DNA from 3 places in the Paenibacillus sp. E222 genome. Region 3 is predicted to be linked to each of the others. Evidence: riboswitches for the same ligand, from Rfam matches in the RefSeq annotation. Region 3 holds a riboswitch; each other region holds the start of a gene.
What was found. Region 3 has a riboswitch for thiamine pyrophosphate ahead of HW560_RS19045 (thiamine phosphate synthase). Riboswitches for the same ligand answer to the same signal wherever they lie in the genome.
Positions count from the first base shown of each region.

Region 1: linked by a shared signal. The riboswitch ahead of HW560_RS00735 (ABC transporter ATP-binding protein) and the one ahead of HW560_RS19045 (thiamine phosphate synthase) in region 3 are both predicted to bind thiamine pyrophosphate.
Region 2: linked by a shared signal. The riboswitch ahead of tenA (thiaminase II) and the one ahead of HW560_RS19045 (thiamine phosphate synthase) in region 3 are both predicted to bind thiamine pyrophosphate.

Region 1 is NZ_CP058552.1:167,381-177,469, reverse strand. It holds gene HW560_RS00765 (MerR family transcriptional regulator) at 1-257, opposite strand, end outside; gene thiE (thiamine phosphate synthase) at 425-1,090, opposite strand; gene thiD (bifunctional hydroxymethylpyrimidine kinase/phosphomethylpyrimidine kinase) at 1,090-1,902, opposite strand; gene thiM (hydroxyethylthiazole kinase) at 1,899-2,711, opposite strand; gene HW560_RS00745 (ABC transporter substrate-binding protein) at 2,991-4,058, opposite strand; gene HW560_RS00740 (ABC transporter permease) at 4,178-5,023, opposite strand; gene HW560_RS00735 (ABC transporter ATP-binding protein) at 5,010-5,777, opposite strand; TPP riboswitch at 5,948-6,050, opposite strand; gene hisC (histidinol-phosphate transaminase) at 6,156-7,277, opposite strand; gene HW560_RS00725 (ATP-binding cassette domain-containing protein) at 7,302-8,078, opposite strand; gene HW560_RS00720 (ABC transporter permease subunit) at 8,102-8,887, opposite strand; gene HW560_RS00715 (ABC transporter substrate-binding protein) at 8,915-9,970, opposite strand; gene HW560_RS00710 (iron-containing alcohol dehydrogenase family protein) at 9,967-10,089, opposite strand, start outside.
Region 2 is NZ_CP058552.1:5,435,284-5,445,372, reverse strand. It holds gene HW560_RS24175 (aminotransferase class III-fold pyridoxal phosphate-dependent enzyme) at 1-953, shown strand, start outside; gene HW560_RS24170 (zinc-dependent alcohol dehydrogenase) at 1,203-2,234, shown strand; gene HW560_RS24165 (MFS transporter) at 2,319-3,563, shown strand; gene HW560_RS24160 (DUF1349 domain-containing protein) at 3,629-4,222, shown strand; gene HW560_RS24155 (HAD family hydrolase) at 4,270-4,911, shown strand; gene HW560_RS24150 (AraC family transcriptional regulator) at 4,908-5,723, opposite strand; gene HW560_RS24145 (NAD(P)/FAD-dependent oxidoreductase) at 5,966-7,096, shown strand; gene HW560_RS24140 (hypothetical protein) at 7,105-7,392, shown strand; TPP riboswitch at 7,439-7,537, shown strand; gene tenA (thiaminase II) at 7,659-8,330, shown strand; gene HW560_RS24130 (GNAT family N-acetyltransferase) at 8,381-8,914, shown strand; gene HW560_RS24125 (TetR/AcrR family transcriptional regulator) at 8,964-9,398, shown strand; gene HW560_RS24120 (DHA2 family efflux MFS transporter permease subunit) at 9,433-10,089, opposite strand, start outside.
Region 3 is NZ_CP058552.1:4,195,147-4,205,235, reverse strand. It holds gene HW560_RS19060 (thiazole synthase) at 1-557, opposite strand, end outside; gene thiS (sulfur carrier protein ThiS) at 561-764, opposite strand; gene thiO (glycine oxidase ThiO) at 761-1,990, opposite strand; gene HW560_RS19045 (thiamine phosphate synthase) at 1,995-2,669, opposite strand; TPP riboswitch at 2,908-3,017, opposite strand; gene HW560_RS19040 (ABC-F family ATP-binding cassette domain-containing protein) at 3,082-4,632, opposite strand; gene HW560_RS19035 (hypothetical protein) at 4,765-5,748, opposite strand; gene HW560_RS19030 (hypothetical protein) at 5,735-6,286, opposite strand; gene HW560_RS19025 (hypothetical protein) at 6,283-6,681, opposite strand; gene HW560_RS19020 (ABC transporter permease) at 6,698-7,183, opposite strand; gene HW560_RS19015 (hypothetical protein) at 7,238-9,304, opposite strand; gene HW560_RS19010 (P-loop NTPase family protein) at 9,294-10,089, opposite strand, start outside.

The sequences.
Region 1 (10,089 bases), 3.5 Mb from region 3:
ATACGACGGTGCATATTCAGGGCTTCTTCTCGATCAAAAGATGGATTGTTTATAATCTCCTTGATATCTTTCAGAGAGAAATCGAGTTCTTTAAAAAATAAAATCTGCTGCAGCATTTCCAGATTGGCATCTGAATACAGTCGATATCCGGCAGAAGTCACTTCGTCCGGTGTTAACAACCCGATCTCATCATAGTGATGCAGTGTGCGCACACTAATCCCGACAAGTTCGGCCACTTCTTTTACTTTCATGGCCATGATGGAAACCTCCTTACACCATCGATTGTACAGCGTCACGTTACGTGAGAGTCAACAGGTGAAAATGAAAAAATAAGATGCAGGCGTAGAAGCTGCATCTTGAGAATGAGTGTGCTGCACGAACTATTTGGTGCAGCACACGGGCTGGCGGTGCAGGGAGCGCATGGCTACGCCTGCATCCCGCGCACCGCCGCAGCGAACTGCGCAGCCGCTGCGCGTACATCGGCCGCGCCCGCGATGGCGGAGATGACGGCTACGCCGTCGGCTCCTGCCGCCATCACGGCGGCCGTGGTATCGGGCGTAATGCCGCCGATACCCACCACCGGAACTGCGATGCCTGCGGCGCGCAGTTCGGCAACCCCGGCGGGGCCCAGCACAGCGTGGGCATCCGCTTTGGACCGCGTCGGGTACATGGGCCCGACGCCAAGATAGTCGGCGCCCGCCTGCACTGCACGGCGGGCTTCCAGCGCGGAGTGGGCGGATACGCCAAGCATCCGCCCTTCTCCGATGCGGGCGCGTACCAGCGCCGCGTCCGCATCGTCCTGGCCGACATGCATACCGTCGGCCTCCACCGCCACAGCCAGCTCCACATCATCGTTCACGATGAACGGTATCCCGTGCTGGCTGCACACCTCGCGAAGCCGCATCGCAAGCGTGATGCGTGCTTCGCCAACCAGAGCGCCAGTTCCTTTTTCCCGGAACTGGAACAGCGTAATGCCGCCAGCGATGGCTTGGCGCAGCACTTCCACCGGGTCACGCGTCGTATTCACGCTGCCCATGACCAAATACACCTGCATCGCACGTCTTACCGCTTCTGCATCCAGAGGGCGCATTATTGTTCACCCCGCAGTCTGCGCTGATACGCAAAATGATTCGTCGGCCCATGTCCGGACCCAATTCCCAGCTCATCTTCGATGGCTGCCTGAATGAATGCTCGCGCGGTGGTGACGGCAGCCAATACAGTTGAGCCCTTCGCCAATTCGGCAGTAATGGCTGCAGAATACGTACATCCCGTTCCATGGGTATGCCTTGTCACCACCCGAACGTTCTCCAGATAGTGAAAAGACCGCCCATCATAAAGCACATCGACAATCATGCCACTTCCCTCATCATGACCACCTTTCACCAATGCATACGTGGAGCCCATTTGCACGATTCGTCTTGCGGCTTCTTCGCGCTGACTCAAATTCATAATAGACATTCCAGTAAGAAGCTCGGCTTCCGGAATGTTCGGTGTCGTAATCAGTGCATGAGGCAGCAGCTCTGTAATTAGCGCCTGAACGGCCTCCTGTTGCAGCAGAGGGGCGCCGCCTTTGGCAACCATAACCGGATCGATGACCAGATTGGACCAGCCGTATTGCTGCCTTTTCTCGGCGACCAGTCGAATAATTTCGGCACTGTAGAGCATGCCCGTCTTCACGACTGAAGGTTGAAAATCATCCCCGGTCGAATCCAATTGTTGAGCGATACCTTCATATGAAATAGGGAAGACGCCCTGCACACCTGTAGTATTTTGGGCAGCAATAGCCGTAATCACAGTCATGCCGTATACACCGAGCTCCTGAAAGGTCTTCAGATCAGCTTGAATTCCGGCGCCACCACCATTATCGGAACCAGCAATCGTCAAAGCCTGTGCAATACTCATTGCGCACCTCCATCAATCTGACGAACCTGTGCCCGCTGCGCAAGAACGTCAGGTGTCACTTGAGCCAGTTGATTCAGCAATTCGATCTGGAAGCTGCCCGGTCCCAGGTCAGCGGTACGTTCCGCCGCAATCTCTGCAGCAACGCCATAGAAAGCTAGAGCTTCCACAATACTTTCCAGCAGGTCGTCTCCCGGTTTCGCAATGGCTGCAAAAGTACCAATTACCGAGCTGAGCAAGCAGCCTGCACCTGTCACTTGGGTAAGCAAGGCATGTCCATTACTCGTCAGGAACGTCGTTTGTCCATCCGTAATGACATCCTCGCGTCCGGTAATGACGACCACACAGCCGAGTTTTTGTGCTGCCCGTTCCGCTATTCCAATTCGATCGCCCTCGCCTTGACCTGCATCCACACCTTTGATGCTCCAACGCTCACCGATGACATTGGCGATTTCCGCCACATTACCCCGCAACACCGTGAGGCGAAGCTCACGAACGAGCATCTGAACGGTTTCTGTACGATAGGCGGTTGCGCCAGCACCAACCGGATCGAGCACAACAGGCACGTTATTTGAATTGGCGGATTGACCAGCCAGGCGGATTGCCTCAACTACCTTTTCGTCCAAAGTGCCAATGTTCAGTACAACTGCTCCTGCCATCTTGGCAACATCAGCGACCTCTTCATGCGCATAGGCCATAAAGGGAGATGCACCTAGTGCGAGCAAACCGTTGGCTGTAAACGGAGCGACGACAATATTCGTAATGTTATGAACAAGCGGATTTTGTGTACGAACACGTTCCAGGTAAGTCATATGAGTTCCTCCTTATAAATAAGCAAATTAATCAATAAAAGTGGCAGGGCAGGATGGCCCTTATATATGTTGTTAATAGGGGTTATTAAATGATGGGAACAAAAAAGCTATTCACGGATAGCTACAAAGTGCATATAGAAAGCTTAATTAAAATTCCTATCCTCGATAAAGATTCTATTCGTAGAGTGATTGAATTCTGCAGCTACTCATGTGGGCGTCATCCGAAAATGAATATACAACTTTCAAAATCTCTTGATCTTCACCCAGCAGTCGAGTTTCCTACTCACCCTGCAAATTGATAAAAGCATCCTCAGCCTTTACGGAATCCGGAATCAGTTCACTTTGAACCAACCATGCCCGTACGTTTTCCCAAGAAGGGGCGTCCTGCCTGCCAAACGGCTGACCTTCTTCATTCATCAGCGGCAGTAAAATATTCAGACTTTTGGTTTCGATCTCCGGGTCAAGAGGAGACGTTTCGTTCTCATGTGCGAGCAGAATGTTCAGCGCATCCTCGGGGTGCTCTGTTACATATTTCTGTCCATCCTGTAATGCTTTGATGAAGCGGGTAAGCTGATCCTTTTTCGCTTCAATGCCCGCATCACTTGCAGTGAGGACCAGTTCATAATAATCAGGTACACCGTAATCGACGGGATTGATCGATTTCATGGCATGACCTTCCTTTTCCAGAATCAATTGTTCATGGTTAATAAAACCACCCATAATGGCATCTGCCTGCCCGGAAGCCAGGGAAGGGATCAGGTCAAATCCTACATCGACCAGATTCATCTTGTCGGGATTACCGCCATCCTGGCTGATCATGGTACGCACCATTGCTTCATACAGGGGGATTGAGGAATAGCCGACCGTCAGCCCTTCAAGATCTTTTGGCGATTTCACTTTACCGTTGGCTTCGGTTAACAGATGCACGAGCGGATGCCGAACGACGGCTGCAATCGAACGTACAGGAATGTTTTCCCCACGCGCGAGCAAGATTTGCGGCTGATAGCTCAGCGCCAGATCGATTTTCCCGGCAGCAACAAGCTTGAGTGAGTCATTGGTATCGGCAGGCATCTGAATATCAACATCCAGACCTTGATCCGCGAAGTAACCTTTTTCCTGTGCAGCATAGATGAAGGAATGCACTGCATTCGGATACCAATCGAGCATGATGGACAGCTTGTCTTTGGATGCCGATGACCTCTCGGACGCAGATGATTCTGTATCTTTTGCATTGGAAGTTGAATCTGTAGCAGGTGTGTTGGTACCAGTATTTCCGCATCCGCTGACGATCAGCAACAGGGTCATGAGCAGAGTGGGGAGCAGGGAGTAGATATGTTTTTTCTTCATAGCTTCAAATTCCTCATTTCCTTTTATCTGTTTAATCATTCATAAGTTTTACATTCCTGAGATGGGATAACGCTGCGCTGTAATTTTTAGTCGATAGCAGGGGGATTGGGCAAAGCACACTAAGTCTGTTTTGGCAGGTCTGCCTCCGGAAATGATCCAGCTTTTCTTCTACCTGCATGACGTGGTGTACCGAATCTTCTCTCCATCCATGCAATGATTACAAACAGCGCGATACCGAGCAGGGATAACAGCACAATGGCGGCGAACATGGCGTCCGTGTTCATATTGCTCGACATTCTGCGGCTGAAGTACCCAAGGCCCTTGCTTCCACCGAGCCATTCCCCGATCGTTGCACCGACCACACAATACACCACAGACATTTTCATTCCCGAAAAGAAGGAGGGAAGGGCAAGTGGAATCTGGAGTTTGCGGAAAATATCCCACTTGCTGGCCCCCATCGTCAGGAGCAGTTCACGCTGCTCCGGATCACCCTGGCGCAGGCCATCGTAGGTGCTCACCACAATCGGGAAAAATGAGATCAGGAATACCACCGCGACTTTACTCCACAGCGTGTAGCCAAACCACAGGATGAAGACGGGGGACAAGGCAATCAGCGGGATCGTCTGACTGATCACGATGAAGGGATATAACGCTTTTTCAATCGACTGATTCATATGCATACCCGTTGCAAGTGCAATTCCGGCACCAATGGACAAGCCAAAGCCAACGACAACCTCCATCAAGGTAGCGGGCAAATGTGTACCCAGCAGAAGGTGGCGATGCTCATACAGGGAACGGACAATCGCCGTCGGGGCTGGAATGATGAAGGAAGGCACCCATCCCATACGCACAATCCACTCCCAGAGAGCAAGCAGCAGGATCATGAGCAAAAGAAATAGACCATAACGGGCAAGCCAACCTCTCACGCTATACTTCGTGCTATCTCTCAAGTTACCGTCTCGCATGCAATTGTTCCTCCAGTCGTCGTCTCATCTGAACGAGAGCGGGTTCGTAGATCATGTCCGAATGTCTTGGACGCGGCAAAGGTACCGTCAGATCCAGCAGCTGTTGGCTATGGCCCACCGGAGTTAACAGGATAATCCGATCACTGAGCAGCAGGGCTTCTTCAATGTCATGCGTGATGAACAACACGGTTTTGCCCAAGCCTTCCCAGAGCTCCAGCAGCCAGCGATGCATCTCACGTTTGGTCAGGGCATCGAGTGCGCCGAATGGTTCATCCAGCAGCATGAGCTGGCCACCTGTCAGCAACGTACGAAGCAGCGCGACACGCTGGCGCATGCCACCTGACAGCTCGTCCGGGTAAGCATGCGCGTGGCCAGATAAGCCAAATCGGTCGAGACCGGCCAGAATGTCCGCTCGAATTCGTACCTTATCCTGCCGACCTGGAGCAAGTTCAGCGGGGAGCATGCAATTCTCCATGACGGTTCGCCAGGGTAACAGGAGGTCCTTTTGCGGCATGTAGGCCACCTGCCCCAGTCGCTTTCCTTCCTGAACCCAAGGAATATTAATGGTTCCGTGGGTTGGCTCAAGCAGGCCTGCCAGCAGCTTGAAGAGGGTGCTTTTACCGGAGCCGCTGGAACCGATGAGCGAGACGAATTCGCCTTTGGCTACACGCATCGACACATTGGAGAGCACGGGGGAATCCCTTTTTCCCGGGAAGGCGTAGCTCATGTTATGAATGGTTATGTCGTTATCCATCTCGATCCGTTCCCCTTTATTATTCAAACTTCAAACTGCGTGATCTTTAATTACACCTTCTGATCTGCCCGAAGAATGCGAAAAAGACCCACCCATTTCCGGAGAAATGAGTGGGTCTGTAAGTTCAATTCACATTAAATTTCATCATCAACATGAAAAAATCCGCTTACTGAGAGGCCGCTCCACTTCCCTCCGCTGGTATGATCCAGATCAGGTTCAAAGGGTCCGAATCGTTCGATTCGTCTCAGCCGCAAGGCTCCCCTAGTGCAATGATTAAGATATGCAGTTGTGTGTTCAGCATATATCACATGCAAGCAGAATGTAAAGAGGGCGGCTTAAAAGAAGTGTGCGTAATGAGAGTTAGGAAAGTAACCTATTCTAATCGTTTGAATGTAACAGTGAATCAAGCTCACTGATCAGCCGGACAATCTGCTCAGGTGTGCCAATCGTAATCCGAAGCCAGGTAGGCATACCGAATTCGGCACCGCCGCGGACAGAGATACCTCTGTTCAACAATTCTTTGGTAATCGGGCCGCTATCCTGCAACAGATCCACCATGATGAAATTGGTTTCGGAAGGGATGTAGGGTAATTTCCACTGATCAAAGGATTGCATTAACGTTTCACGTCCCTGACGATTGTATTGCAGGCAATGAGAAACAAATTCATGATCATCCAGGCTGGCCGAAGCAGCGGCTTGGGATGTGGCTGTCAGACTGATGGGCAGCTTGACCCGGTTAATGCCTTCAATGATGCTTTCATTCGCGATGCCATATCCAATACGCAGTCCGGCCAGTCCATATATTTTGGAGAAGGTCCGCAAAATAATCAGATTATTATACTGCTCCAGCAGCTTAACCGTATCAGGGTAATCTTCACTTTCCGCGAATTCATAATACGCTTCATCCAGGACAACCACGACATGGGAGGGAACATGTTCGAGTAAATCAAGCAGGGCATTTGCCGTGAAAATGGTTCCGGTCGGATTATTCGGATTGCACAGCCAGATGATTCGGGTAGAAGTATTAATCCGCTGCCGGAATTGCTCCAGATCCAGTGAATGGTTGACCAAAGGCACTTCATGAATGACCCCGCCTGCCAGCAGCGTAGCGCCCTTATACCAGTTAAAGGAGGGCACCGGAATGAGTGATTCCTCCCCGGGATTAAGATAAGCTTGGGCGGTAAGGGTGAGGAGCTCGAAAGATCCACTTCCAAATACCAGTTGGGAAGTACGAACCCCCAGACGTTCCGCAAGTTTGTCACGCAGCAGTTGGCTGGAACCGTCGGGGTATTGAGCCAAAAGATCGGAACTCAGCGATCTGACCGCTTCTGCTGCCAGCGGAGAGGAACCAAACGGATTCTCGTTTGCTGCGAGTCGATCCACACTTTCCAGTCCCAACTCCCGCCGGATCTGTTCCATGGATTTAGCAGGCGTATAAGCCGGAATTTGATTTAACAGGTCTTTAACAGGAGGAGAGGGAACGGGTGAAAGGGATTGCATAATCATGCCTTCTTTCCAGTGGAATTAGATCGAGAATGATATCTGTTTCTGGGCAATCTGCTGTGGTGTCTCTTGTGGAGGAGTCAACAAGCGATTCAGAATCAGGTTTTCAAAATGAGCAAACCCGCTGTCCCGAACGCGTGGCCGCTCCAGCGTAATACGGGTATCCATCGTTATATGACCATCTTCGATTAGCAGCACCCTGTCTGCCAGCGCAACCGCCTCGCTGACATCATGCGTGACCAGAATGACGGTCAGATCTTCTTCTACCCACAAGCGTTCGATTAATTGCTGCATCTCAATTCGGGTTAATGCATCCAATGCACCCAGCGGTTCATCCAGCAGCAGTAGGCGCGGATGACTAGCGAGTGCCCGTGCCAAGGCGACACGTTGTTTTTGTCCGCCAGATAATACCCCCGGCCAGTCACCTTCACGCTCTCCGAGTCCCACATTGCGAAGCGACTGGCGTGCATCTTCCTTGTTCTTGTCGGGGATGCCCAGCCGTACATTGTCGAGCACGGATTTCCAAGGCAGCAGCCGGGCTTCCTGAAACAGAAATCGTGTCTCGGGTGCCGTACTGCCAAGCTTTCTGTTGCCCAGCGTAACGCTCCCGGAAGAGGGGGCCTCCAGCCCGGCGATCAGACGCAGCAACGTACTTTTGCCACAGCCGCTTCGTCCAACGATGGCTACAAATTCCCCTTGTCTTACATTGACGTTGATGTCGGACAGAATCGTCCGCTGATCATACGATTTCTGAACCCCATCTACTTGAAGAAAAGGACTGATCTGACTTGTGCTCATAGATGAATCACGCTCCTTTGGCTTTACTTGCGGGATAGGGCCGGGTTCCAGCGCAGCCAGCGCCGTTCCAGCCATTTGGCGATGGTATCGGACAACTTGCCCAGTAGAGCATATAGCAGAATGCTTAAGACGATGACGTCCATCTGCATGAATTCCCGCGCGTTCATTGCCATGTATCCAATCCCCGCATCCGCCGCAACCGTCTCGGCTACGATGAGGGTCAGCCACATAATGCCAAGTGCATATCGAATGCCCACCAGAATGGAAGGCAGTGCACCAGGCAGGATAATGTCCTTATAAAGGGACCAGCGGCTGAGTCCATATACTTTGCCCATTTCAATCAGACCGGGATCAACCGATCGAATACCGTGGAACGTATTCAGATATACCGGAAAGAATACACCCAGGGAAACGAGAAATAATTTGGCTTCTTCACCGATCCCGAACCACACAATAACGAGGGGGATCAAGGACAGATGCGGAATGTTGCGGATCATCTGCACCGAGGAGTCAGCGATCTTTTCCGCAAGGGAGGAGATGCCGTTCAGCACACCCAGAAGGAAACCGAGACCCCCACCAATGAGGAATCCTCCCAAAGCTCGCTTGGCGCTGATACTGATATTGTTCAGTAGTTCACCGTTACGAAGCAGACGAATGAAGGCCTCCAGTACCTGAGCGGGACGGGGCAAAATATTGGCTGCAACAACTCCGGATGCAGTCAGCCATTGCCACAGAGCCAGAATGAGTAGTGGTACAACAAAAGGAATAAATCGGTTAAACCATGCCCGGTTAAAGGTGTTGGACCGCACGTTATGCCTACCTCCTTGCTTCGTTCATTATTGGCTACCTGGAGCTGGAAGTTGATCTTGAAGAGCATCACTCCAGAATGTGCTCACATCAACTGCCTGGTCAAAAATTCCTGCTTGTTGAAACGTATCTGCTACGTCCTGTTCGGACTTGATGGCTTCGTCAGAAATGGCAACAATCCGCGATGGCCGTTGTGCCTCTCCATCCGTGTAGGTTTTAAGGGCTTGCTCCACGGGCTGGTGGGTGTTGTCTGCTGTAATTTGAGCCCACGCATCCTTATTGGCACGAGCCCAATCATTGAATTTGTTGATTCGCTCCAGATAATCGGCAAGGGCCTTTTTCTGTTCCTCATTCGCAATAGCCTGATCGGAGGCGGCTACAAGGAAGCTGCCTGACAGGATATCTTTGGCGCTGGCGAGCGTTGTTGCTTCATTCTGATGTGCGGAGATGATGGCATTGCCGTAACTGGCGAGAGCATCCACTTTCCCGCTAATTAGGGCACTGAGTCCGTCCGCTGTTGTAAGTTCGACCGGACTGATGTCACTCCAGGTTAATCCGGCTTCCTCCAGCATTTTGAGCAGGAAATAGTGGGCCGTTGTATTTTTTACGAAAGCCACTTTCTTGCCTTTCAGGTCAGCAACCGATTTGATCGAAGAACCTTTGGGGACAACGACCTCTTGATTCAAGGTGCTGCCTTGTTGTACCGCAATAATTTTGAAGCTTCCACCATTGGCAGCCTGAGATGCAAAAATGGGCGGAATTTCACTGGTTACACCAAAGTCCAGTTGGTTTGCAGCCATCGCTTCAAGGATCAGGTTACCTCCCTGAAATACGTTATAAGTGACTTTATAGGGGGTGTCATCGAGTCCGGCGGCTTTCAGTCCCAATTCGAGATTGCCCCATCCGGTCTGACCAACCCGAATGGTAACGTCTTTATTCGAAGCAGCTGATGCCGCTGTCGGTGTTGTACCTGTACCCGCGGCCTGATTGTCAGTTCCGGCAGAGCAGCCGGAAATTAGCAACAACAGAACCGCGCTCAGAAATACAGTTAAGGCAAGAGTGTGCTGGCGGTTTGGACGGATCATAGGGAGGAAACCTCCTTGGTGTATGAGTTGTTCTCATTGGACTCAACGGACTCAGTGAATTTAGTGATAGATCCATTGGACTCAATAGAATCATTGGATTCGATAAATGCCTGGCCGAT
Region 2 (10,089 bases), 1.2 Mb from region 3:
GCGCTGAACTGATTTTGGAGCGGTTTGAAGGCCGCTATCCCTCTTTGCGATTCACCAAAAGCGGCGCAGATGCAGTCAGTGGAGCTGTGCGTCTGGCTCGTGCAGGAAGTGGCAAAAGCAGGGTCATCGCGACGGCCTATCATGGGTGGCATGACTGGTCTGCCTATGGATACTATGGCCGCGAAACGAAAGAGCGAGGCATCCCCGTGGATATCGAGCGCACAACGATCTGGATAGACAAGCCCTCACCAGAGCGTATCGAGGCCCAAATCCAATCCTCTCCCGAGGATATCGCCTGCATTGTCCTTTGTCCAAATGAATGGAAACGTGAGCCGTTGGCGCAAGTTGTATCCCTATGTCGGTCATTGGATATCATTGTCATATTTGATGAAGTCACCTCCGGTATTCGAATGGGCAAGCAAGCTACAGCTGGGGAGTATGACATCTGGCCGGATCTGCTCTGTATTTCCAAAGGTATGGCGAATGGACTGCCACTCGCAGCCGTAATGGGACCGGAACATTTGATGTCATTATCAGGACAGGTCAGATTCAGCAACGCCCATTCCAGCGAGACCACTGCACTCGCGGCAGCGATTGCATGTGAGCGATTGATGAAAAGCGCTAAAGTATGGCCTAGCTGGCGCGAGGCTACCATTCGGATTATGGATCTGATCGAAGCTGAACTCGTGCTTCTTGGATTAACCGATCAATTGGTGCTGAAGGGGACCTATGCAAGCTTCTCCATTAGCTCTATTTCGGAGGAAAACTTCCATACCGATCCTTTCCGTGAGTTTATGGTCAAACGAATGGCCCACTTCGGAATTTTTACCAAAGGGTACTTAATTTTCTCTGATGCACATACACGGGAAGAATTGCTATGGGTGGAGGAAGCTCTCTTGCAGACACTTTCCGACTGGAAAGAGATGCTGAAACAGGAACACCTTTCGAATTGAGATTTACGAAAACGTTTAAAATTTTATTCAAATTATATTAGTTGAACTATTCATTTACACGTGAACGGAGAGGACAGAATAAACCTGAAAAAGCGGAGCGCTCGCCTTTATCCCCGGATGTTCCCCTTTAAAAAAAGGAATTAAAGAATCTGGGGATAACAGCGATTGGAAGGTTGTTCTGTCATCGGAGTGGATTGTGTAAAATCTTTATTTCAACTTATATAAAACATCGACTAGGAGGAATATTCAATGAAAGCACTCGTATATCAGGATCTTAAACAGGTGACTTACCAGGATATTGAGGAGCCAACCATACAAAAGCCAAACCAGGTAAAGATTAAAATCTATGGTTCAGGCATCTGTGGTACAGACCTGAATATTGTCAAAGGCAAAGTTCCGGCGAATAAAGGAACGATTATTGGTCATGAAGGTGTAGGTACAGTGGTTGAGGTGGGCGACGAAGTTCGTGGTTTCAAGGTGGGTGATCGGGTATTGGTTGATCCCACGCAATCTTGCGGTACCTGCTCCTATTGCCGTGAAGGTTTGTTCATCTATTGCGAAAACTTTGATGACTACCAAGTAGGTATGACCACTCACGGTACTTTTGCAGAATATTACGTTGGGGACGAGAAATATATCTACCCCATACCGGATTCCATGAGTTGGGAAACGGCCATGATGATCGAACCACTCGGATGTGTACTTCAGACGTTCATGAAAGCAGGGACTAAGCCAAGTGACTCTGTACTGGTCCTCGGTTCTGGTGCAATAGGTTCCTTGTGTCAGCTTGTGAGCAAACGATTGGCAAGGCTTACTGTAGGCACGGAAGTTGATCCATTCCGCAAAGAGTTCGCTTCAGAGATCGCGGATCATGTGTTCTATCCTCAGGATCTGACACTGGATAAAGTATACGAGATCAATAATAACAAGAAGTTTGATATTGTAGTGGACGCGGTTGGTAACCAGCTTCATGTAGGATTTGAGATGATTGCCAAAGGCGGCAAGATCATTCCTATGGGTTATGACGACAGCTATGAAGTGACGTTTAAATCAACTGCCGTGATTAATGATGGCATTAGTATCATTGGTGCGGTAGCTAATCACTCGATGATCAGTACAGCATTGAAATTTGCACAAAGTATTCCGGAACTGGAGCAAATGGTTACCTCTACGGAACTGCTGAGTGATTATGAACAGGCATTCAATGGGACAATCGGATATCATCTGCGTACCGGAGAGAAATTGCCCATGAATTCGGTTAAAACAGCTCTGATCTTGTAAGCATGTAGATATTGGCGGTTTTGCCGCTGCGAAAAGCAGGTATTCGCAGCGGTGAAACACCGCAGAAAAGGGGGGAGATATCGATTGAAGCTGCTACAGGATTTGCCGAGAAATCCGCGGTACTCCATCTTACTTGAACCGGTGTGGGCCATCCCGGGCACGATTGTTCTTTTTTATGCTCCTTTATATATGAAGGAAGCCGGACTTTCGGATATTGAAATTGGTTTGATCAATTCGGTGAATCTTTATTTTGCCTTTATATTTCAGTTATTTGCGGGTTCAATCACGAATAAGCTTGGGCGCAAGCGAACAACGCTGATCTTTGATCTGATTGCCTGGAGTGTTCCCATGTTCATCTGGGCTTTCTCCCAGAACTTTTGGTTGTTTCTGATCGCTTACCTGCTGAATGCAACCTCCAAATTTGTGACCGTTTCCTTCAACTGTCTAATTATTGAGGATGTTGAGGAACACAAGCGATCCAAGGTATTCGCCATTCTCAACATGATCATTACGGGTGCTGGAGTACTGACACCGATCGCCGGGGTAGTGATTGCCGATTTTGGCATTGTGCCAACACTGGCCAGTATTTATTTTGTCGGTGGCATTCTCATGACCGTCATGTTCTTCATTCGCAACCGATATACGGATGAGACCGCAGTAGGGAAGGAACTTATGGGAATGCATAGCCAAACCCGGGTGATCCAGAGTCTGGCTTCCAGTCTGCGACTTTTCGGCAAATCGTTCTATAAACGGAGGCTTTTACCGATTATTCTGATCACGGTGCTATCCAATCTGATCCTGCAGTTGAACTTTTTCCAGGTAATTTTTTTCAAGGAACAGTTAAACTTCAATGATCAGATTATATCATTTATCCCGGTCGTCACCGCTGTAACCGTCATGCTCTTGTATTTAGTCATTATCCCGCGTCTGAAACGGCGTTCAGAAGAAAAGTATGTCAGTTTCTCGATCATTTTGAGTACAGTGGGGGCAATACTTTTTCTGTTGATACCTGCGGGGAATATAGCCATGTTATTTCTGACTCTAATTGTACTGGCGGCAGGCAATTTCATCTTGCAAACGTACCGGGACTCACTGCTTATGAACCGATTGGGTACACATGAAAAAGCGGATATGTTCTCGGCCGTGCAGACGGTCATGACATTAACAGCGATTCCATCAGGTTACCTGACAGGTCTGCTGTATCACTATAATCCCGTGCTGTTGTTCAGTGTCATTCTTGCACTTTACATCGTACTCATGGTCATTATGTTATTCCTCCCTGATCCTCAGAAACACTCCCAAGTGATTAGCACTTACAAAAATATGTAGGAGAAGGGGTTTTCTGTATATGAAACGAATATATAATACAGAAAATGAACCTGGGAGGCATAGAAATGACAAACGTATTTGCAACAGAAACAAGAAACCAAATGAACTGGATTAATGAGCCGAAGACCTGGTCTTATACCGATCAAGGCGTTCTAATTGTAGAAGCTCAGGCTGATACGGACTTTTTCCAGGACCCGGCGGGTAAGCATATCCGTGCAACCGCGCCATTTCTGTCGATGCCGGTGCCTAACGATTTTGAAATGACGACCCAGCTAACCGTGGACATGAAACACCAATATGATTCCGGATGTTTGATGGTGATGGCGGATGAGCGAAACTGGTGCAAGCTTTGTTTTGAATATGATGGAAAAGCGGCTACCATTGTGTCGGTAGTAACGAAGGAAGGTTCATCCGACGATTGCAATTCGGTTGAAGTTCCCGTAACCAATCCTTATCTGCGCATACGTAAAGTGGAGGACTGCATTTCATTCTTTTATTCACCCGATGGGGTGGAGTGGAAATTAATTAGATATTTCGGCATGCCAATAGAGGGGGAGATCCGGGCTGGAGTTGTTGGACAGTCACCAGCCGGAACGGGATGCACCTGTCACTTTTTATCGATGAATGTTACCCGTCCGGATGTGACTGCACGCTTTTAAGCCCATCTCCCTGCTAATCGGCTGATCATTGGGGGGAGAAAAGCGGAATGGTAAAAGCTTTTATTTTGGATTTTGATGGACTGATTGTGGACACGGAGACACCTTGGTTCTATGCTTTTCGCGATATTTATAAAGAGCATGGACTTGAACTTGGCCTGGAGCTTTGGTCGAAAAATGTAGGGACATCGTTTGAAGAATTTCATCCTTTTCAATATCTGGAGCAAGCGCTGCAAAAACCGATCGATCACGATCATATCAAGTTACTCTCTGAACAGAAATACGAAGCCTACCTTGGACAGGCAGCAATTCTTCCAGGCGTGCATGAGTTGCTCCAGTCTGCCCGTAAAAAAGGGATTGGGCTTGCCGTTGCTTCCAGCTCTACCCGGGATTGGGTTCATGGTTATTTGCGTACACTCGGCATTTTCGAACTATTCGATGTTATTCATACAGCTGAGGATGTGAAGCGGGTCAAACCGGACCCGGAATTGTATCTGCTTGCTCTGGAGAGTCTCGGGATCGGGGCATCCGAAGCGGTTGTGTTCGAGGACTCGCCGAATGGACTGAAGGCAGCCAAAGCCGCGGGAATTCGCTGTGTCATTGTGCCTAACGAGGTAACACGTAATTTGGAATTCTCGAAGTATGATCTGCGGTTAACCTCGCTGGCAGAGATTACGATGGAGATTCTTTAACCCTGGTATTGCTTGCGTAACTCAATAGGAGAGATCCCTTCATATTTTTTGAATACGGATCCAAAATAACTGGCGCTGTTGAAACCGACAGCCCGAGCAATCTCGTGGGCCGTTATTCCGGCGTCATGGACAAGCATTTCCTTCGCTTTCAATAACCGATATCGTGTCAGATAATCAAGCGGAGTCATTTGGAATTCCTTTTTGAATATCCGATTCAAATGCTGCTCGGTGACGTCCATTTGCTGAGCCAGCATGGAGAGCGAGATATCCTGATCATAATTTTGCTTGATAAAAGTAACTAGTCCGCCCAGCTTTAATCGGGCATCCGAGCGTTCATAAGTACCATAACGATCGCCATCAATAGTTAACCTGACCAGAAGCATGTACAGCAATGCGGATACGTGCCAGATCTGATCCTTGTGTCGGGACTGCAGCGCCAACGTTATTTCATGCAACAGGATATGAAGCATTCCATCCGGCTTGAAGGCGCGCAGCTCCCCGATCTGCAAGGTATGCAGAAACCGGGGCAATAAATAGCCATTAAAAGACAGACAATCGAACAACAATGAATCACTCAGATTGTCGTAACGATATGTCACCTCTGGAAACAGAATAAGAGCTGTTCCTTCCCGAATTGAAAACTCATGATTTTGGGCTGTGATTTTCCCTGTTCCCCCGATACACTGCACAATACTGTAATCCCGTGAATGACCGTTCCAATTCATTAATTCATCTACAGTCAGCTGATTTTGACCTGTAATCATAAGCGGCATATCGGTATCCAGTGAATTCCCCGTACTAGGTTTCGGCATCGTTGTGTTATTCCTCATTTCGTTAAAGGTCGTGTGCGTAAATGGCGAAGATACAGCGTTAAAAGAAACATGATTTGAATTATATTACATAAATGACATTAATTTAAACGGTCTATTCACTTCGATGAACCACTTATCGAAAACCTTTTAGGAACACGTATCATCATGTCGATGCTTTGCCATTATCAGACCATATAGTATACGCTATAATGGATACAGTGATTTAGGAAAGGGATGCAGTCATGAAGAAAGTCATCGTCGTAGGATCAGGAATTCTTGGGGCTTCCACAGCGTATCAATTGGCAAAAAGGGGTGCGGAAGTTCTTCTTATAGACCGGAAAGATCGAGGGCAGGCTACGGATGCTGCTGCCGGGATCATCTGTCCCTGGTTATCTCAGCGCCGCAATCAGGATTGGTATCAGCTCGCCAAGGCGGGTGCACGTTTTTATCCCGGGTTGATTGAAGAACTCAAGAGCGAAGGGGAAACGGAAACAGGTTACGCTCAAGTGGGTGCTCTTAGTATTCATACGGATGTGGAGAAAATCAACAAGATGCAGGAGCGAGCACACCTTCGTAAAGAAGATGCACCAGAGATTGCGGATATTACTTGTCTGGATGCAAAAGAAACCCATGAGCGTTTTCCTCTTCTGGAGGAGAGCTTTCAGTCAGTATACATCAGCGGTGCTGCGCGTATCGATGGACGTGCACTGCGTGATGCCTTAATCCGATCGGCACAGCGTAATGGAGCGGTTCTGATTGATGGAGACGCGACACTTCAATATGAATCGGACCGAGTAACTGGAGTGGTTGTGGACGGTAAAGTCATATCGGCTGACGAGGTAATTGTGTGTGCCGGCGCGTGGGCTAATGAACTGTTGAAGCCCTTGGGCATTGATTTTAAGGTTCATTATCAGAAGGCACAAATTATGCACTTGCAGGTTCACGATCGAAAGGACACTGGGAACTGGCCTGTAGTCATGCCTCCTTCGGATCAATATTTGTTAGCCTTTGATCAACAGAAGATTGTGATCGGAGCGACTCACGAAAATGATATTGAAGGATACGATACAAGAGTAACCGCAGGCGGAATGCAGGAAATTTTGAATAAAGGATTGGAACTGGCTCCCGGTTTAGCTGATAGCACGTTTCAGGAAGTAAGAGTAGGATTTCGTCCATTTACACCAGGTTTTCTTCCGGTAATGGGTGCTGTCCCAGGTTGGAATGGTTTGATTACAGCCAACGGGCTTGGAGCTTCCGGTTTAACGATGGGGCCTTTTATTGGAAGTCAACTGGCCAAGTTGGCTCTTGGTATGGAGTTAGATATCGATATTCAGCCATATGACCTTGGAAAAGCAATGGATCATCAGAAATGAGGTGAACTATGACGTATTCACAGCGCTTAACTCACGGCAACTCCTCAGACATCATTTATCTGGAGCACCAGATTAGCATCGCCGAGGAGGAATTGGCAAAAGCCGAGGAAGAGCGGCGGGCATACGAATCGGATTTAGATCAGTTAAGGAAGTCTCCAGATCATTCAACATCAGCAACGAACATCTCTAATGAGCAAAAATTAGTGGTTGAGTTAAACAAGGTACACAGTATGATTAAGACCATCCGGACACGACTTAAGAACTTGCAAGAAGATTTAGGGGAACTTGAAGATTAATAGGAATAGTTTGACATTTGGAAAAACACATGTTGTAATAAGCCTGAGCTATTTGCAGGGGGACTGTTCGCAGTTGAGAAGGTTAAAACCTGACCCTTTGAACCTGTTAGTTAATACTGACGTAGGGAGCAAATGACATGTACTCATGTTATTTTGCCCTTGCCGAAAATAGGTCAAGGGCTTTTTGGTCTGCATTTTGGGGGACAGAACGCGATAGCTGGGTGTGAAGCGGGGACATTATGATTTTAATAAAAGGAGCAATGATCATGTCATTTTCGAGAACGTTAAAAGATAAGTCCAGAATCGTATGGGAAGATGGATACAACCATCCTTTTTTACACGAAATGGGGAAAGGCACACTGGATCAGGAAGCGTTTAAGTTTTATCTTCTTCAGGACTATACCTATCTGATTGAATATGCGAAGATTTTTGCCATGGGCGCGGTGAAGGCGACAGATGAAAAACTGATGACGAACTTTACGGTGATTCAACACGCTATTCTGTACGAAGAAATGGATTTGCATCGAAATTATATGAAGGAATTTGGGATTACGCTGGATGAAAATCATACGGTCAAACCATCTCTGTACAACAAGGCGTATACGTCGAATATGATGAGTGTTGCACAAACAGGTGGTGTTGCCGAAATCATCGCCGTCATTTTCCCATGTGCGTGGACGTATTACGACTATGCAACAAGATTAAAAGAACAATATCGAGATTCATTAGAGGGCAATTTCTATCAGACGTGGATCGAAAATTATGCAAGTGATGAATTCCGCGATTCATTCGAATGGTTCTATGATACATTGGATGCATTATGTGAACATAAAACCGAGCAGGAACTGGAGGCCATTGAAGACATATTTAGAAGAAGTGTTGAATTTGAATATCTGTTCTGGGATATGGCTTATAATCAGCAACTCTCGTACTTCTGATGAATGAAATCTCAAATCTATTACAACCAGAGACAAGGATGAACATACAGATGAACAATCATGGGGAACGCATCTATTTACGATTTTTGAACGTGGAGGACGCGCCGACACTGCTGGATTTGCAGTTCCGTAACCGGGCTGTTTTCGAAGAGATATCGGCAAGTGAACGATCAGAGACATTCTATACACTGGAGGGCCAGTTAGCCCTTCTTGAAGGCTGGAACAAGGCGAGGGAAGAAGGGAAACGTTACTCTTTCGGGATCTTCCTGAACCATACGCATGAGCTTATTGGGGAGATCTCTCTGTTCGAACTTGAACTGGATTCCATCAGCAAATGGATTGTTGGTTATGTGCTCGATCAGGCCCAGAATGGTAAGGGATACATGAGTGAAGCTCTGCGGCTAGCACTTAATTTTGCCGTGAATGACGGGGGAATAAAACGAGTGGAGGCAGGTGCACTTCCCGACAATGCCGGATCAATTCGAGTGTTGCGTAAAGCGGGCTTCCAGGAAACGGACCGTCAGAATATTAAAATCAAGGGAATTTGGAAGGAACATGTGATGTTTGCAGTGGATTTGCAGTAGAGTGTTGAATATCGTAACGTGAACCGCCTAACTCATCCAGAGGGAACTTATGAATAAACGGAAACAAATGTTATTGGACTCAGCACTTGTGCTCTTTGAGAAACATGGAGTAACCAACACTTCCATACAAATGATTCTAGACGAGTCAGGTGTGTCCAAAGGAACATTTTACAAATTCTTTGGTTCAAAGGATGATTGTATTCTTGCCATTCTGGAGCAGCGTGTACAGGAAGACATGATGATTCGCAAAGATTTGGAGAGCCAAAGCTATGCTTCCGATTTTGATCTACTGGTGGATCAGATTATGGTCCCGATGATGTTGCCAGAAACAAAGCTGGTTGTGGAGTTATTCTACGTTAGCGCGGAAGTTCTCACTTCAGTGGAGAGGCTACGGTTTATTTTATTATTTCATACACAAAAAAGCGGCAGATTGGACGTAAAGCTTAGGGTCCTGATCTGCCGCTTTTGGTATACGATACAATAGGCTCTACATGATGTAATTCATGTAAATGCTGTTCTTAATTTGTATTCATCGAGACTTTTTGTCTTACAGGCTGCTTGGAGTCTTCCTCCGTTGCTTGTTTGGTACGTTTGATGAAGAAGGAAAGTAGCAATCCGACAACGGCAATGCCGATAATGACAACATAAGCATCATTAATTCCCTGGATCATGGATTCCATTCCCAACTGCTGCTGGGTTAAGCCTTTGGCTGCCCCCGTTGCCACCATATCCTGTACATGTGCCGTTGTGCGACTGGTCATTACACTTACAAGCAATGAAGTACCCACAGCGCCGGCTACCTGTCTGACGGTGTTGGATATTGCTGTACCGTGTGGCCCAAGTCTTGGAGGCAGTTGATTCAAACCTGCAGTTTGGATCGGCATCATGAGCAAGGCCATACCAATTCGACGACCTGTTGACATTAATACAAGGTAGGTATAGCTGGTAGAATCGGTTAGATCAATGAAACCAATAGTGGTTACGATCGTGATAACCATCCCGATAATCGCCAGCCATTTTGCACCAAACCGGTCAAACAATCTACCGGTTATTGGCATCAGGAAGCCCATGACAAGCGCTCCTGGAAGCAATAATAATCCGGACTCCAATGCCGTGTAACCCCGTGCATTTTGGAGGTACAAAGGAAGCAACATCATATCGGCATACATGATCAT
Region 3 (10,089 bases):
CGAAGTCCTGCATCCACAATAACAGGAACGACGGCTTGTTCAATAATAATCTCCAGGTTATAGGGATTAATAATGCCTCTTCCCGCCCCTATCGGTGAAGCCCCAGGCATAACAGCATGTACGCCGAGTAGTTGCAATCGTTTGGCCAGCATAACATCGTCCGAGATATAAGGCAGTACCGTAAAGCCTTTTTCAAGCAAAATTTCGCAAGCTTTATAGGTTTCAATTGGGTCAGGAAGCAAAGTGATTCCATCGCCGATAACTTCTACTTTTATCATATCACAAAGCCCTGACGCTCGAGCAAGTTCAGCGATTCGCACAGCTTCCTCTGCTGTTGAAGCACCCGCTGTATTAGGTAGAAGGGTATACCTTTTCAAGTCCAGGGTGTCCAGAAAGTGCTGTTTGTTGCGCTCTTCCAGATTCAAACGCCGAACGGCGAACGTTAATACTTCCGTACCTGAGGCTTCAACCGCCTGGCTCTGCACTTCCAAGTCCGAAAATTTGCCTGTACCCATAAGCAATCTTGACTCAAACGTATAACTCCCAATCCTCAACATGATTCAACCGCCTCCCACAAAATGTACAATTTCAATTCGGTCTCCGTCTCTTAAAGTGGTCGTTTCATGATATTCCCGCGTTAAAATTTGACGATTCAACTCAACCACGACGGTTTTTACTTGCAAATTAAATGAATGGAGCAATTTGTCCACACGATTTAAGCTATCTTCAATTTGCATGGTTTGTCCGTTGACAATGATATTCACTGCAACATCTCCTTTGTGTTCAAACGTTCTGGACTAAGGTCCTGAATCCCCAGCTCTTCCGAGGTTTTGCCACAAATCAAGTCAGCCATGAGGCTCGCTGTAATCGCACTAAGCAATATGCCGTTACGATAGTGTCCAAAAGCAGCGAATAAACCGGGAACACTTTCGCAAGCCCCCACATAAGGCAATCCATCCGGAGTCGAAGGACGGACACCCGCCCACGCTCGGATAAAATGGGCTTCCTTTATGCCAGGTATCCAGTTTGTTGCAGCTGCAAGCAGCTTCTGAATGCCTTGCACCGAAACGTTCATATCTGTTCTTCCAGGAAGGCTTGTTGCACCGATCCATACTTCTCCATTAGCTTTGGGAACAATATATATATCCTCTGCATACACCGTTTTGTCTGGCCTGTACCCGGCATGGTGAGGTGAAAACTGCACGGCTGCAATCTCTCCCTTTACTGGTAAAACAGGCGATTTCAGACCCACATGTCTCATCAATTCTTCACCATGTAACCCTGTAGCAATAATGACATTTCTCGATGTCATCGTTCCTATTGAAGTCTCGATCCCTTGCACTCCATTCACATCCGTATGCAAACGGACATCCTGTACACCTTCCATCACCCTTGCACCCATGGCTTGAGCCGATCTGACATAAGCCTGCGTTAAGCTGACAGGAAGAACCTCGCTCTCGGAAGGTCTGTAAAATGCTCCATACGTATCCCTGTTTAACCATGAAGCTTCCTGTTGGACAGCGACACGATCCCACCAAATATGTTCTGTAGATAAGGTAGACCATCGATTATTCTTGTAACTGCTGACCTCACTGTATGAGCGAAAAGGAGTAATAAAACCTTGCTGTTGCAGCCCCATTTCAACGCCGCTAAGCGCACTGATTCGTTCCTTCTGCTCATGAAGCAAAGCTCTGCTCTGCCGGGCAAGCTTTGCCATCACAGCATGAGTAAATTCCTCACTGTCAGCGGCAAGCATGCCTGCGGCTGCACAGGAAGTTCCACCAGCGATCCGAGCACGCTCAACCAGAAGAACGTCATAACCTCGGGTAGCGAGTTCACATGCGATAGCACAACCGATAACGCCTCCGCCTACAATAATGGTTTCTGCATGAAGCTTGCCTCGAAATTCTGCTCCAACTTTACTCCTCGATACTGTGCCTGGATGATACCCTGAACGATTCCCGCTTCGGCTTCTTGCTTCCTTTCTCATGGCATCATCTCCTTGGTTCGGCGTATTTCTCTGAATCCGTAATCGCCAGTCGCAATGCAGCGGCAGCCAGTTCCGGCTGATCATTCGTCCAAATCGACGAAATCACAGCGGCTCCACGGGCACCAGCAGTTCGAATGGCAGCAATATTCTCCGTTGCAATCCCACCAATCGCGATGACCGGAATTGAAACTTTAGCGCATACCTCTGCTAACGAAGCAAGTCCCCTGGGCTCGAAATTTGGTTTACTGGGTGAGGCATATACATGCCCGTAAAAGAGATAATCCGCTCCACGTTCTTCTGCAACTTTTGCTTCTTCCAGAGAATGAACCGATACTCCTACGCGAAGCCGATTGTTTCTCCTCAACACATCCTTATCGTATTTCCGAATAACTGCTTGACCCCAATGCACACCACCAAGCAACGCATGATGATCAAGCTGAGTGGAGCCATTCAGAATGATTCGGTTAAATGGGACACCTCGTGTTCTGAGACTTTGCGCCCAATACATCTGTTGCTCAAGGGGCAGCTTTTTTTCCCGTATGTGGATATAATCGACCCACCGCCATATATCCTTAGCAATATTCAGAAAAGAGTCCAAGTCTCCTGTACCTGGTGAAACCACATGCAGTTCGAATAATCGTGTTGTTAACTGTTCGTGGAAGATTTCCGTCCTGTTCACCCTCCTCTTGTATGATTTAAGCGGATATAAAACAACAAAAAAGCCACTCCCGTAGGGGAGTGGCCACGAATTTAGAATTCATGGATCAACTGAATGACTGTCGCATGGGATTACTCTATATATACATAATGCATAACAACTACAGAAACCAACATAGTCGCAACGCTGTATACTTAGAAACCGCATGAATCATCTTGCAGGCCATATCGCAAAGTTATCGATAACGCCCTTTGTCATTAGCTGAAACGCGCCACTTCCCTACGCTGGTATGATCCAGATCAGGTACAAAGGGTCCGGAATCGCATTCTTCCATCTCAGCCGCATCGTGCGGCCCCCCTAGTGTTCATATGAAGCTGTAGCCTATGTTACCATAGACACCTTTTTTTGTCACCGTACATTTCCATTTATTACGTTATTGTTTCTCGGACCAAGCTTCAACATCCCACGTTTTGGTAACCCAATCTTCATAAAAATCAGGTTCATGGGATACGAGCAGCACGGTACCCTTGAATTCTTGCAAGGCACGTTTCAGCTCTGCTTTGGCCGTTACATCCAAATGGTTTGTAGGCTCATCGAACAAAATCCAGTTACTTTCACGCATCAGAAGTTTACACAAACGAACTTTGGCTTGTTCACCACCACTAAGCGCGTTAAGCGGACGGGTGATATGCTCATTTTTCAATCCACAACGTGCGAGATGCCCCCGGACTTCATTCTGTGTCAGATGAGAAAATTCATTCCACACATCTTCAATCGGGGTAATGTTTCCTGCACGTACTTCCTGTTCGAAATAGGCTGTCTCCAAATAGTCACCCAAGAAAGTCTTACCGCTGATTGGTGGGATTTTTCCCAAGATGGTCTTGAGCAGTGTGGATTTACCTACACCGTTACAGCCAACAATGGCAATTTTCTCGCCACGCTCAATCGTCATCGTCATTTTGGGCAATAATGCATACGAATATCCAATTTCAAAATCAATGCCCTCAAAGACGGTTTTACTACTCGCCCGGGCATCCTTGAATTTAAATGTGGGTTTGGCCGCTTCGTCTGGACGATCGATCCGTTCGATCTTGCCGAGCTGCTTCTCACGGCTCTTGGCACGACCGGAAGTAGAAGCACGGGCTTTGTTCCGCTGGATGAAATCTTCCTGCTTCTTGATATACTCCTGCTGTTTCTCATAAGCATCAATATGCTGCGCCTTATTCATGTCGGCCATTTCAAGGAATTTGTTATAGTTCGCTGCATAACGCGTCAACTTGGCAAATTCCAGATGATAAATAACGTTAACGACCTCATTCATAAACTCCGTATCATGCGAAATCAGAATAAACGCATACGGGTAATCCTTAAGGTAACGCGTCAGCCATTCAATGTGTTCCACATCAAGATAGTTCGTTGGCTCATCCAGCAAAAGAGCAGTTGGTTTTTCCAGTAAAAGCTTGGCAAGCAATACCTTCGTACGTTGACCACCACTAAGCGCGGCAACGTCACGATCCAGACCGATGGCGGACAAGCCCAGTCCATTTGCCATCTCTTCCACTTTCACATCAATCAGATAAAAGTCACCTTGCTCCAATTGCTCCTGAATGTCACCCATTTCTTCCAGCAACAATTCGAGTTTGTCCGGATCGGCGTCTGCCATCTGATCGGTAATGGACATCATTTCTTTTTCCAACTCAAGCAAGGGCTGAAACGCATCCTTAAGCACATCACGAATCGTTTTTCCAGGTGTGAGCTTGGTATGCTGATCCAGATATCCATAACGAACTTTGGGGGTCCATTCGACCTTCCCTTCGTCCTTTAACAATTTCCCGGTAAGGATGTTCATCAGTGTGGACTTTCCCACACCATTAGCACCAACAAGGCCTACACGCTCTCCGGCAAGTAAACGAAAAGATACATTTTTAAATAACGTGCGGTCTCCAAAATTATGACTCACGTTCTCTACTGACAATAAACTCATAAGATGAGGTTGCTCCTATCTATTGGACATTACTATCGTTCCGAAACCCTATTTTAGCACAGGTGTCGCCTTTTCTGAAAGTAATGCAAACATCTCATGCAACCTCGCTTTTATATTTCATATAAACTGCCTTTAATTATTTGAACAGCTATACTCAAAATACCCTTGCGCTGCCGCTTGTTTGGCATTTGTAAACACTTCTTCAGCTCTGTAACCATTGTTACATGTGGATGGGTAATAGTATTTAATCGCACTTACCGGATCAACTCCGCCAACAATCGCCGTTTTCTTCACCAGTCTGCCACCACCAATGGCATAGTTGTTAAACTTTTGATTACCTACAGGAATTCCCTGAATAAACGCCATAAGCCCCGTGTCATTAATTGAATTGTACCAGTCTTCCTGAGAAATCAAAGGCATGGTAAAGGTATAGGAAACACCATTCCTTCTTGCAAACTCATTATGACGGTTAATAACATCTGCCAAATCTTCCTGCACACTTGTCACGATCCGGCTTCGTCTGACCTGCTCAAACGTCTCGGCATTCTGAAGCAGGGGGATTTGCGTGCTGGAGGCCAATTCTTTCTGGAAACCCTCCACCCACTTGCCCAAACCTGCGTCATAGGCATACACATACCCATCGAGTGTGAAATTAATACTGTTACCATTTGAATCAGAATATGTATAGGGCTTTTTGGGACTCCAAACTTGCCGGAATGACTCTTCAAGTTTTCCGGTCATTTCTGTTTCGATCGCAAAAATATAATAACCATCATAATCCAGCACGACTAATGCTGGAATGTAATTGAACATGGCCCGTATAGCAGCAGGATCATTTAAAATCCCCATATTTAGCGCCATTGTTTGGGTAAACGTAGCTAAGGCGAGCTCTTTGTCCGCTTTTACAAATTTGGTCGAATCATATCCTGCTTCATCGTTTTGCTTCTCATTTTGATGCATCACAGCCCCTGCATCCAGTACGGCACTCTGAAGTGCCATCTTATACCGATCGCTTAAATATTGAGCCTCTTGAACACTGTTTGTATTGTGAGAGATAACCCAGAATATAGGTGAAAAGATAAGTACAAATACAATGGAGAGATCAGTAATCTTCATTAAGCACCATACCTCCATATGTGGTAAACACCGCCGCAGCCTGTGCAGACCCGTTCAACCACTCACGAATCAGCATGGCAGGTGTGCGATTGGTATTTTTGATGGTTACTGTGAAGAAATCCCCCATTGCCAGTGTATATCTGCGCCCAGGATCGTCTAAAGCCTGCACACCGGACGAAGGAAACAGCTTTGCTTTAATTTGGGCTGCATAGTAGCCATCTTGTACAGTTTCATAGGTACCAGAGAATGTGCTCTGATCCATTGGATCTGAGTAATGAGGAACATATTTTTTGTGCAAGTGCTCCATAGAAATCTCATAGACGTTCCCCGTTCGAGCCATCTGTTCTTCGAACTCTGCATACATGGCAGGGGAAATGTATCCCTTTGTTCTGACCGCATCAACAAAACGGGTAACCGTCTGAACTACGGTCATACGTGCCATGTCATCCTGTCGATCAGCAGTTTCTGCTGCCGGGTAAACATAAAGCAAAATCACTGCCAGCAAAACAGCAAGCAGCTTGGATGCAGCATTAATCAAGGTGTACTGGCCTCCTTCCAAAATGCAATCTTCAGCAGTTCGCCAGCCTCACTTCTTATGAACTTGGGTGTATACGATGCAGCAAGCTGGACAGGAATAGTTTCTTTTCTGTTTACAAGGGGATCAATGACATATGCAATCCCGTCCACCTGCACGCTGACTGTTGTCCCTGTCATTTGCCTCACAGTGTGTAACACTTCCGCACCACTATAACGGATTGGCTCGCTTATATGCAGCGTGGTATTCAACCGTCCTTCCATGTCTGCTGTCGTCTGTACCAAGTGATTCAAAGCGTCTGATAGAATTCGAACATTCTGCTGCCCGTACAGGCAGGCTGTCACAAATAGGACAACCGCCGTACAGAACAACATGAGCTGCTGTGTATTCTGGGACATGTTAAACCAACTCCTGTCAGGATTGCTGGAAAATAAGCCCTCTTACCACATTGGATTTGTCTTTTACGATAATTGCTTTGAATTTACCACTTGGATTGACATATTGATTGTCTTTTTCACTCATGGTCTGGTTGATAACACCCACTTTCTCGTCAGGTTTAATAACAGAACCATAATCTGCATTATTGAGATCCTGGGAGATGTTCAACTGATTACCGTACCATTGTCCTCCTTTATTTTTACCTGTAATCACTTGAATCCCGAACTGGTCTTTGTCCGCATATTTACGCAGCGCGTTTGTGACTTGTGACCCACTAATGGTAGTTCCGTCATATACCGTAAATGCAGCTTGGGACAATTCGGTCTGGATATCGGCAAAATTGTTTTGCGCTGTTTTGGTCGCCTCCTGAGCCGAAATAAACAACAGAACTACAATTGTAATAAGGGCGATGGTCAGAAAGATGCCTGCTGCCACCTTTAAAGCGCTTGATGCATTGTTCATGATAAATCCTCCTGTATCGTTTTTAATTTATTTCAGACTGTGACGTAATGGTCGTTACAGTTTCTGAATCTGTTCATAATAAATGTTCATTTGCAGGAAACTCATACCTACCAGCGGAATGACCAGATAGAGGAAGATCAGGGCATACATCGGTGTAAACCCGATCATTCTTCCCCATGATGCTTTAACATCAATCATCTTGGTGTATTCCTGCTTCCTTTGTTCAAAATAAAAGGCCATCATGCTTTCCAGATCATCAAATGCTTCTCGAATCGAAATTTTCCCAAGTGCAAGTTGCAGCTTATCAACCAGACGCTGAAATTCAGGCAGACCTGCTTCTTCTTTCAACTGTTCAAGTGCATGCTCAGGCCCATGTTCAAAGTGCAGCAGACATTTTTGCAGCGGCCTTTTGAAAATAACAGCAAAGCGATTGAGCCATTCCAATATCTCCTCTACAGACATACGGTCCATCTCTCGCAAGATCGAGATAACCGTCTGAAACTGATAGATTTCATGCCTCATGTCCATACTTCTCATCTTGCGCTGGAACATCATTAGCCAGATCGGCATGTGATAACCCGTTATACCTACCAACATTGCAATAATTAATTCCCACCAGTGGAGGTATTGCTTGTTATAGCCTTCCAGCTTCTGCAGAATGCGTGCAATAGTTTCAGTCTGTGTGTCATGATCCAGTTGCACGGGATTTACGGACTGCAATGCTTTCGAAATCTCATCAAAAGTTGCACCCCGCTTCATTTCGATGCGCTCGAGTACAGCTTTATCCAAGCTTGTCTTTTCTGTAGCCTGCTTTAACTCCTCCTCTCCCATCGCTCCAAACATCCGGTCATCTCTCACGGGATCATATAAGATATGATTTCGTTCAACCTGATGCAGCACCAAGACACAGCCAATGGTCAGCACAAAACAACTTGCAAATAACATCAGCCTTCGTATAGCCAGCCATTCATATTTCAGTTCCGAGCTGCTTTCCCGCATCAGTCTTACGGTTTGACTGTAATTGGTACTGCCAGGTTTGGGCGCAAACAACATCGCCACCTTTCGAATGAACGTCTGCTTGTATAGGAACTGATCCATTCTGGAGTGTTTGCGTCCTGTCCGATAGCGGGTTTCATCATACTGCTGAAGTCTTTGCAAAAGCAGGTAGGCAAGTATGATAATGACGTAGATCGATATTTTGGTTACAAACCCGATTTTGCTGCGATAGAATTCATCCATAGTTGGAAAACTTCCCCTAGCCCAACGTTCAATTGGAGCTGTGAACAGGACGGGGGCCAGGGCGATGATATTCAACCCTTTTAACAGATAGTCCAGTTTGTCCCTCCGCAAAATCTCAAGATGAATTTCCTGCGTCAGATTCCCCAGGCCTTTCAAGTAAATCGAACCTTGTGCTCTGTCTTTATCTCCGAACTCCATCACCATATATGAAATACCGGCAAAACCTTTAAGAAAGCGATTCGGCGCAATCTCATAGTACCGTTCCAAAGCTTCGTTCGGATCGATAGAAGTCAATGCTTCATAGATCAACAGCACTTGATCAGCAGCCTCTCCTTTACCTGCTTCCGCTGCTTCATACAGTGCTTCCTCTACCATTCCATGCTGATGATACCGATGTCTCACGTCGGCAAACAGGTCCAGCATCTGTACCAACAGTCGTTTCTCCATACGATTCAAACACATATCCAGTACAAGGCTGTTCAGAACGACAGCGCAGAGTACCGACAATATGACAAAGGCGATACCCGGCTGCATAAGGAAAAGAATTACACTGATACTTCCGTATCCTCCGAGGATCATTAGAACCACGCTCATACTCATTCGTCTTAATGCTGGTTCATCTCCAACATGCCGGAATGAAATACGTTTCTGTACTTGCAAAATATACGCAGAGAGCAGCGGCACTTTCATGCCCCAGCGATAAGACTGTAACAGGAACGATCCCCACCGCAGCATACGATTGCCGTTAAGTGTAGCGATCCCTATGGATTTAGTTGCAGAGTCACCTCCTCTGTGACGTAACAGGTTCAGTACAAGTAGCGTGATTATCAAGCCACCTGCACATATCCCCAGCACCAACAGAAGAACAAGCTTAACGGTCATAGGTATCACCCCAATGTTGCTTGATGAACTGCTCAAACAGCGCAGCGTCTTGTAGTGTCATCTGCTCCCGCATATCCGTAATACTTCCTATGGAGATCGGAGCTGTGACGACGTAATTGCCATCTCTATACTCGATCACATTGCGAAACGAAAATCCAGCCCGTTCTTCCACGCTATCCCCTTTATTCGCACGTGGCAGACACTCCGTGATTCGTTCGATATATCTTCGACCCTCTGCGTCCTTTTTCATATGTACATCAAAATTAATGACACTTACGACTTGCTCCTCGGCAATATGTTCATGTTGGAACATACCTGTTTTGAGCAGTGAATTACGGAGGGAGAAGACGAGATCACGAAACGTTTTGGCATGATGGGTAAACAGGGTGAACAGACTGGCAACCTGGGACATCTGAATCATCCATGCGGCTACTTCGTCACTTGCGACCTCACCGAGAATATTTACAGTACCATCGGTCTTTTTCTGTAAATCCAGTCCCTGTTGACCAGATATGTGCTCGGTCTCCCGGAAGCTTAGAATGTTACGTCGACTGTATATACGCCGCAGCTGTAACTCGAAAGCCATCTCCTGTACACGCAGGGTATATGAAGCATAAATATGCTTGACCATTGCCATAAGAAGCGTCGTTTTACCCGACCCCTGTGCTCCTGTTACAGCTGTAATTCTACTGCCTTTCATCAAATACTGCAGCAAATTGATTGGCAAATCTGCGTTGTTACCAGTAATCAGCTGTTCAAGTGAAGCATTAGGAATATCGAATTTC